Cupriavidus metallidurans CH34: one gene and its partner. The protein of the gene in region 2 interacts with the protein of the main gene of each other region in a pairwise test. Links are inferred from orthologs where the notes say so. Each region holds a gene or a part of one and is shown on either strand. Other genes may lie near its edges. The genes, in order: RMET_RS13150 and purT.

Region 1 (3,228 bases), 870 kb from region 2 along the record:
CGGGATGCAGCGCAGGAACGGGATGTCGTACACACCGGCGTGCGTGGCACCATCGGCGCCCACCAGACCAGCGCGGTCCAGCGCGAACACCACTGGCAGGTTCTGCAGCGCCACGTCGTGAATAAGCTGGTCGTAACCACGTTGCAGGAACGTCGAGTAGATCGCCACAACCGGCTTCAGGCCCTCACAGGCCAGGCCGCCGGCGAAGGTCACCGCGTGCTGCTCTGCGATACCGACGTCGTAGTAGCGGTCCGGGAAGCGCTTTTCGAACTCGACCATGCCCGAGCCTTCGCGCATGGCCGGCGTCACGCCGATCAGACGCTTGTCGGCGGCGGCCATGTCGCACAGCCACTCGCCAAACACCTGCGTGTAGGTCTTGCGCGACGGCTTGGCCGACGGACGGATACCCTCGGCCGGATTGAACTTGCCCGGGCCGTGGTAGAGGATCGGATCGGCCTCGGCCAGCTTGTAGCCCTGGCCCTTCTTGGTCACCACGTGCAGGAACTGCGGGCCGTGGCCTTCCAGCGCGCGCTGGCGGATGTTCTGCAGCGTCGGGACCAGCGACTCGAGGTCGTGGCCGTCGATCGGGCCGACGTAGTCGAAACCGAATTCTTCGAACAGCGTGGCCGGCACGACCATGCCCTTGGCATGTTCTTCCAGGCGCTTGGCGAATTCGAGCACCGGCGGCGCCACCGACAGCACCTTCTCGATGCCCTTCTTGGTGGCCGCGTAGAACTGGCCCGACATCAGGCGCGCCAGGTGCTTGTTCAACATGCCCACCGGCGGGGAGATCGACATGTCGTTGTCGTTCAGCACCACCAGCATCGGCAGGTCCTTGTAGACGCCCGCATTGTTCATGGCTTCGAAAGCCATGCCGGCGGTCATCGCGCCATCGCCGATCACGGCAATACCCACGCGCTTCTCGCCCCGGGTACGGGCACCGAGCGCCATGCCCAGCGCCGCGGAAATCGACGTCGACGAATGCGCAGTACCGAAAGTGTCGTACTCGCTCTCGGCACGGCGCGGGAAGCCGGAGATGCCACCGTACTGGCGCAGCGTCGACATGCGGTCGCGGCGGCCAGTCAGGATCTTGTGGGGATAGCTCTGGTGACCCACGTCCCAGACCACGCGATCGTTCGGTGTGTCGAAGACATAGTGCAGCGCGATCGTCAGCTCCACCGTGCCGAGGTTGGACGACAGGTGCCCGCCGGTTTGCGAGACCGATTCGAGCACGTAGGCGCGGAGTTCCTCGGCCAGCGTGTCGAGCTGGCGACGGTCCAGCTTGCGCAGGTCCGCGGGGTCGTCGATTTTATTGAGCAGCGTGTAGGTCATGGTGTCCGTTCGGCCGCCGGATTCTGTGCGTCCGGCTTTTCAGTTCAGTTTGAGCGCAGCACGATCAGGTCGGCCAGTTCGGCGAGCCGGCCAGCGCGTGTGCCGAATCCCTCCAGCGCCTCGTGGGCGTCGGTGCGAAGCTGGGCAGCCAGCTCGCGTGCGGCATCCAGGCCAAGCAGCGATACGTAGGTCGGCTTGTCGTTCGCGGCATCCTTGCCCGCCGTCTTGCCAAGCGTTGCCGTGTCGGCAGTGACGTCGAGAATATCGTCCACGACCTGGAACGCCAATCCCACGGCCGCGGCATATCGATCAAGCGCCACAAGGCCGGCCTGGTCGATGTTTCCGCACAACGCACCCATGCGCACGCTGGCGCGCAACAGGGCGCCGGTCTTCATGCGGTGCATGCCTTCGAGCGCCTCGCGGGTCATGGCCTTGCCAACGTTCTGGAGGTCGATGGCTTGTCCACCGCACATGCCTATCGAGCCCGATGCCACGGCCAGTTCCGCCACCACTTTCAGGCGCGCTTCCGCAGCCAGAGCCGGGGTCTGGGCCAGCACGATAAACGCCTGGCTCTGCAGCGCGTCACCGACCAGCAGGGCCGTGGCCTCGTCATAGGCCTTGTGGACCGTGGGGCGTCCGCGGCGCAGATCGTCGTCGTCCATGCAGGGCATGTCGTCGTGGACCAGCGAATAGGCGTGAATCATCTCGACGGCGCATGCTGCGGCGTCGCAGGCCTCGGGTGTCGCACCGACCACCTCGCCCGCAGCGTGCACTAACAGGGGGCGCACACGCTTGCCACCGCCGAGCACAGCATAGCGCATCGCCTCATGGAGGGTGTATGGAATTGTGTCCGTGGAAGGTAGGGCCGCTTCCAAAGCGGCTTCGGTGCGGGCGCCCTGCGCCCGCATCCAAGTGGCGAAATCGCTCATTCGAAATCTGCGCTGTTGCTGTCTGCGTTGTTCTGGGTGCGCGACTCGCCGGCTAGCGGCTTCAGTGCGTCACCTTCGAGTACCTTGACCTGCTGCGCCACGCGCTCCAGGCTCTGCTGGCAAAAGCGCACCAGCTCGGCACCACGGCGGTAGGCGGCAAGCGATGCCTCGAGCGGCAGATCGCCGCTTTCCATGCTCGCCACCAGCGTTTCCAGCTCGGCCATCGCGGCCTCATAGGAAGCCGGCGGCACGCTGGCGGCCGGCGTATCTTCAGGCTGGACCGGGGCGGTCGTGGTTCTTGGCATGTCAGGCCTTCATCAGGGGAATCCGGGATTTTACGCCAATCCTGAGCTTGGTCGCAGAATCGCCTGACCGGCGCAATAGCCACACCGACCACATGGATATCTGCCTAGCACCGGGTTTTGACAGGGAAGTGACGTGTGCGGCCGGGTCGTCATTCGGAATGCGCCCGAAAGGGCACCTCCATGACGACCCGGGTCGACTTTTTCGCTAAAAAGGCAAAAAAATCAGGCCCTTAACTTTTTGGCTCGGGTACAATCCCGGGCTCGTCAGCGAGTTCCGCGCCGTTGCGTCCGCACCAACATGACCGCTCATACGCGGTGTGTCGGCGGGCACATTTTCCCCATCACCAACCCCGGGGAACCTGGCCGGATCCGGCTCGTCTGACACGGTTTCCCAAATCGATTCATATTTCGATGGTTGGGTTGTTCACTGCTTTCGCCTGTTATAGGGAGTGGGGATAATGTCCAATCTCAGCACCGCGCTCAAGCTGGCGCCGGCTGATTCGCAGTTGCCCGTAAATGTCTACTTTGACGAGGCACTGCATCAACAAGAACTGGAACTGCTGTTCAAGAATGGCCCCGGCTACGTCGGCCACGAACTGATGGTGCCGGAGACCGGCGACTTTCAGACGCTGGCCGCCGAGGACGAAGGCCGTATGCTGGTG
Region 2 (3,146 bases):
GCACCACCCACTATGACAAGACCGGCCTGCTGACGCCGACCGTCGCGCTGATGTTCAAGCCGATGCCGAGCACCACGCTGTACGCCAGCTACGTGGAAGCGTTCGACGGCGGCACCACGGTCGGCACGACGTTCGCGAACGCGGGCGCGCAACTGAATCCGGTCAAGAGCAAGCAATACGAAATCGGCGCGAAGACGGATCAGGGTCTCTGGACCGGCACGGCGGCGCTGTTCCGCATCGAGCGCGGTGCCGAGTACACCAACTCGCAGAACGTGTTGGTGCAGGATGGCCTGTCGATCTACCAGGGCGCAGAGCTGGCTGGAGCCGCGCGTATCGGCTCCCAATGGGAAGTGGGCGGCAGCGCGATGTATCTGGACAGCTACTACGACAAGGGCCAGACCTACAACGGCAACCGCGTGGCCGGCGCGCCCAGCTTCATCCTGACCGGCCGGCTGGCGTATCGCATTCCGTACGTGCCGGGCCTGAAGGTGGGCATCGACGGCAAGTACACGGGCACAACCAAGCTGCGCCCGGCCGGCGACCTCACGCTGGGTGGTTACACGATATTCAACCTTGGCGCGACGTACAGCACACGCGTGGCAGGCAAGGAACTGACGCTGCGGGCAGCGTTGACCAACCTGACCAACAAACGCTACTGGGGCTTCCAGTACGCGGAGTACATCCAGCCGGGCGATCCGCGCGCGATCAGCGTCAGCGCGAAGATCTCGTACTGAGGAGCATAAGCGACGTCAGGGAACCGGGATGTCGCGCCGGGCATCGCCCGCGTATACAATCCCGGTTTTTCTGACCTGATCGAGCCGCCCCATGACCACCCTTGGAACGCCCCTCTCCCCGTCCGCCACCAAAGTCATGCTGCTAGGCTCAGGTGAGCTGGGCAAGGAAGTGCTGATCGCGCTGCAGCGCCTGGGCGTGGAGACGATCGCCGTCGACCGCTACGAGAACGCGCCGGGCCAGCAGGTGGCCCACCATGCGCGCACGATCACGATGAGCGACGGCGAACAGCTCAAGGCACTGATCGAAGCCGAGCGGCCGGATCTGGTGGTGCCAGAGATCGAAGCCATCGCCACGCCAATGCTCGAAGCCCTGGAAGCGGCCGGCGTGGTTCGCGTGATCCCCACGGCTCGCGCCGCCCGCCTGACGATGGACCGCGAAGGTATCCGCCGCCTGGCCGCCGAGACCCTGGGCCTGCCCACCAGCCCGTACAAATTCTGCGATTCGCTCGAGGAACTGCAAGCCGCGATCGACGGCGGCATCGGCTACCCGTGCGTGGTCAAGCCCGTGATGAGCAGTTCCGGCAAGGGCCAGAGCAAGATCGACGGTCCCGCGGACGTCAAGGCCGCGTGGGACTATGCCATGGCCGGCGGCCGCGTCAGCCACGGCCGCGTGATCGTCGAAGGCTTTATCGACTTCGACTACGAAATCACGCTGCTGACCGTGCGCGCCGTGGGCGCCAATGGCGAAGTGGAAACGCATTTCTGCGAGCCGATCGGCCACGTGCAGGTCGCGGGTGACTACGTGGAAAGCTGGCAACCGCACCCGATGCACCCGAAGGCACTGGAAACCTCGCAGCATATCGCGCGTGCCGTGACCGCCGATCTGGGCGGCCAGGGCCTGTTCGGCGTGGAACTGTTCGTCAAGGGCGAGCAGGTCTGGTTCAGCGAAGTCAGCCCGCGTCCGCACGACACCGGCATGGTGACGATGATTACGCAGTGGCAGAACGAGTTCGAACTCCACGCCCGCGCCATCCTCGGCCTGCCCGTCAGCACCGCGCTGCGCGCGCCCGGCGCGAGCGCCGTGATCTACGGCGGCGTTGAAGCCGAAGGCATTGTTTTCGATGGCGTGGACGAGGCGCTGCGCGTGCCGCAGACGGAACTGCGCCTGTTCGGCAAGCCGGAGTCGTTCACGAAGCGCCGCATGGGCGTGGCGCTGGCCTACGCCGAAGACGTGGATACGGCACGCGAGCGCGCCAAGGAAGCGGCGGGCAAGGTCAAGCCGCGGAAGGCGTAAGCGCTGCGCTTTGCTGACTCCCCTCTCCCGACGACGGGAGAAGGGAGAAGGGAGAAGGGACAGGGAGAAATCCCCCCCTAAGCCACCCTGTCGGCCCGATCCGTCGGGGCCGATGGCGGCTGGCGCATCCCCGAGTCCGCGGCGGCCACGGCCAGTGCGGCGTGCTGGTCGGCCATCGTCGCACCGCTGCGCAGCCCGCTCAGGTCCGCGCCTGACGGCGCCTGATACACCCGCAAACCCAGCTCCGGCAGAATCGCGAACAGGTGGTCGAAGATATCGCCCTGGATACGTTCGTAGTCCGTCCAGTTCGTGAGCGTGGTAAAGCAGTAAATCTCGATCGGAATGCCCTGCGAGTCGGATTCCATCATCCGCAGGTTCAGCAGCAGATCGTGATGAATTTCCGGATGCGCGCGCAGGAAGGCGATGCCATAGGCGCGGAACGTGCCCAGGTTGGTCAGCCGACGGCGGTTGACCGGGTCTGTGTCGGCACGCAGGATCTCCCGGTTGGCCCGATCGACCTCCTCCTGCTTGACCTCGAGATAGTCATGCAGCAGCTTGAACCGCATCAGCGCCCTGACCTCCTCCTCGTCCAGGAACCGCACGCTGGTGGCATCGATCCGGAGCGTCCGTTTGATGCGGCGCGCGCCGGACTCGAACATGTGCCGGTAGTTGCGGTAGCTCTCCGAGAACAGCTTGTAGGTTGGCACCGTCGTCACGGTGTTGTCCCAATTCTTGACCTTGACCGTATGCAGCGCCACGTCCATGACGAAACCATCGGCATTGGACTGGGGCATTTCGATCCAGTCGCCAATGCGCAGCATGTCGTTCGAGGTGAGCTGCGTGCTGGCCACCAGGGACAGCAGCGTGTCCTTGAACACGAGCAGCAGCACCGCAGATAGCGCGCCGATACCGGACAGCATCCAGAGCGGCGAGCGGTCGATCAGGATCGACAGCACCAGCACACCGCAGACCAGCCACAGCGCGAGCTGGGCCACCTGGATGTAGCCCTTGATCGAATGCGTCTGCGCGCTGCGGCTGCCGGAAAACACGGTCTGCCACGCATCGAGCACGCCAGACAGCATCAGGAACACGCTGATCCAGGTGCCGGCATGAGCCAG

What was found.
Region 1: the proteins of purT (region 2) and RMET_RS13150 interact in binary tests that used the Escherichia coli proteins (3 or more experiments, as listed by UniProt). The link is inferred for Cupriavidus metallidurans CH34 from one-to-one orthologs.

The regions. Positions count from the first base shown.
Region 1 is NC_007973.1:2,845,883-2,849,110, forward strand. Bases 320-3,228 are described here. They hold RMET_RS13150 (polyprenyl synthetase family protein), read right to left. Parts: upstream 2,262-3,228; coding sequence 1,377-2,261; downstream 320-1,376. Other genes in these bases: dxs (1-deoxy-D-xylulose-5-phosphate synthase), read right to left, coding at 320-1,332; RMET_RS13155 (exodeoxyribonuclease VII small subunit), read right to left, coding at 2,258-2,566; RMET_RS13160 (aromatic ring-hydroxylating oxygenase subunit alpha), read left to right, coding at 3,025-3,228. In the rest of the region: more of dxs, read right to left, coding at 1-319.
Region 2 is NC_007973.1:1,974,506-1,977,651, forward strand. What follows is about bases 100-2,926. They hold purT (formate-dependent phosphoribosylglycinamide formyltransferase), read left to right. Parts: upstream 100-825; coding sequence 826-2,028; downstream 2,029-2,926. Other genes in these bases: RMET_RS09105 (TonB-dependent siderophore receptor), read left to right, coding at 100-734; RMET_RS09115 (mechanosensitive ion channel family protein), read right to left, coding at 2,106-2,926. Also shown: more of RMET_RS09105, read left to right, coding at 1-99; more of RMET_RS09115, read right to left, coding at 2,927-3,146. UniProt on the Escherichia coli protein: Involved in the de novo purine biosynthesis. Catalyzes the transfer of formate to 5-phospho-ribosyl-glycinamide (GAR), producing 5-phospho-ribosyl-N-formylglycinamide (FGAR). Formate is provided by PurU via hydrolysis of 10-formyl-tetrahydrofolate.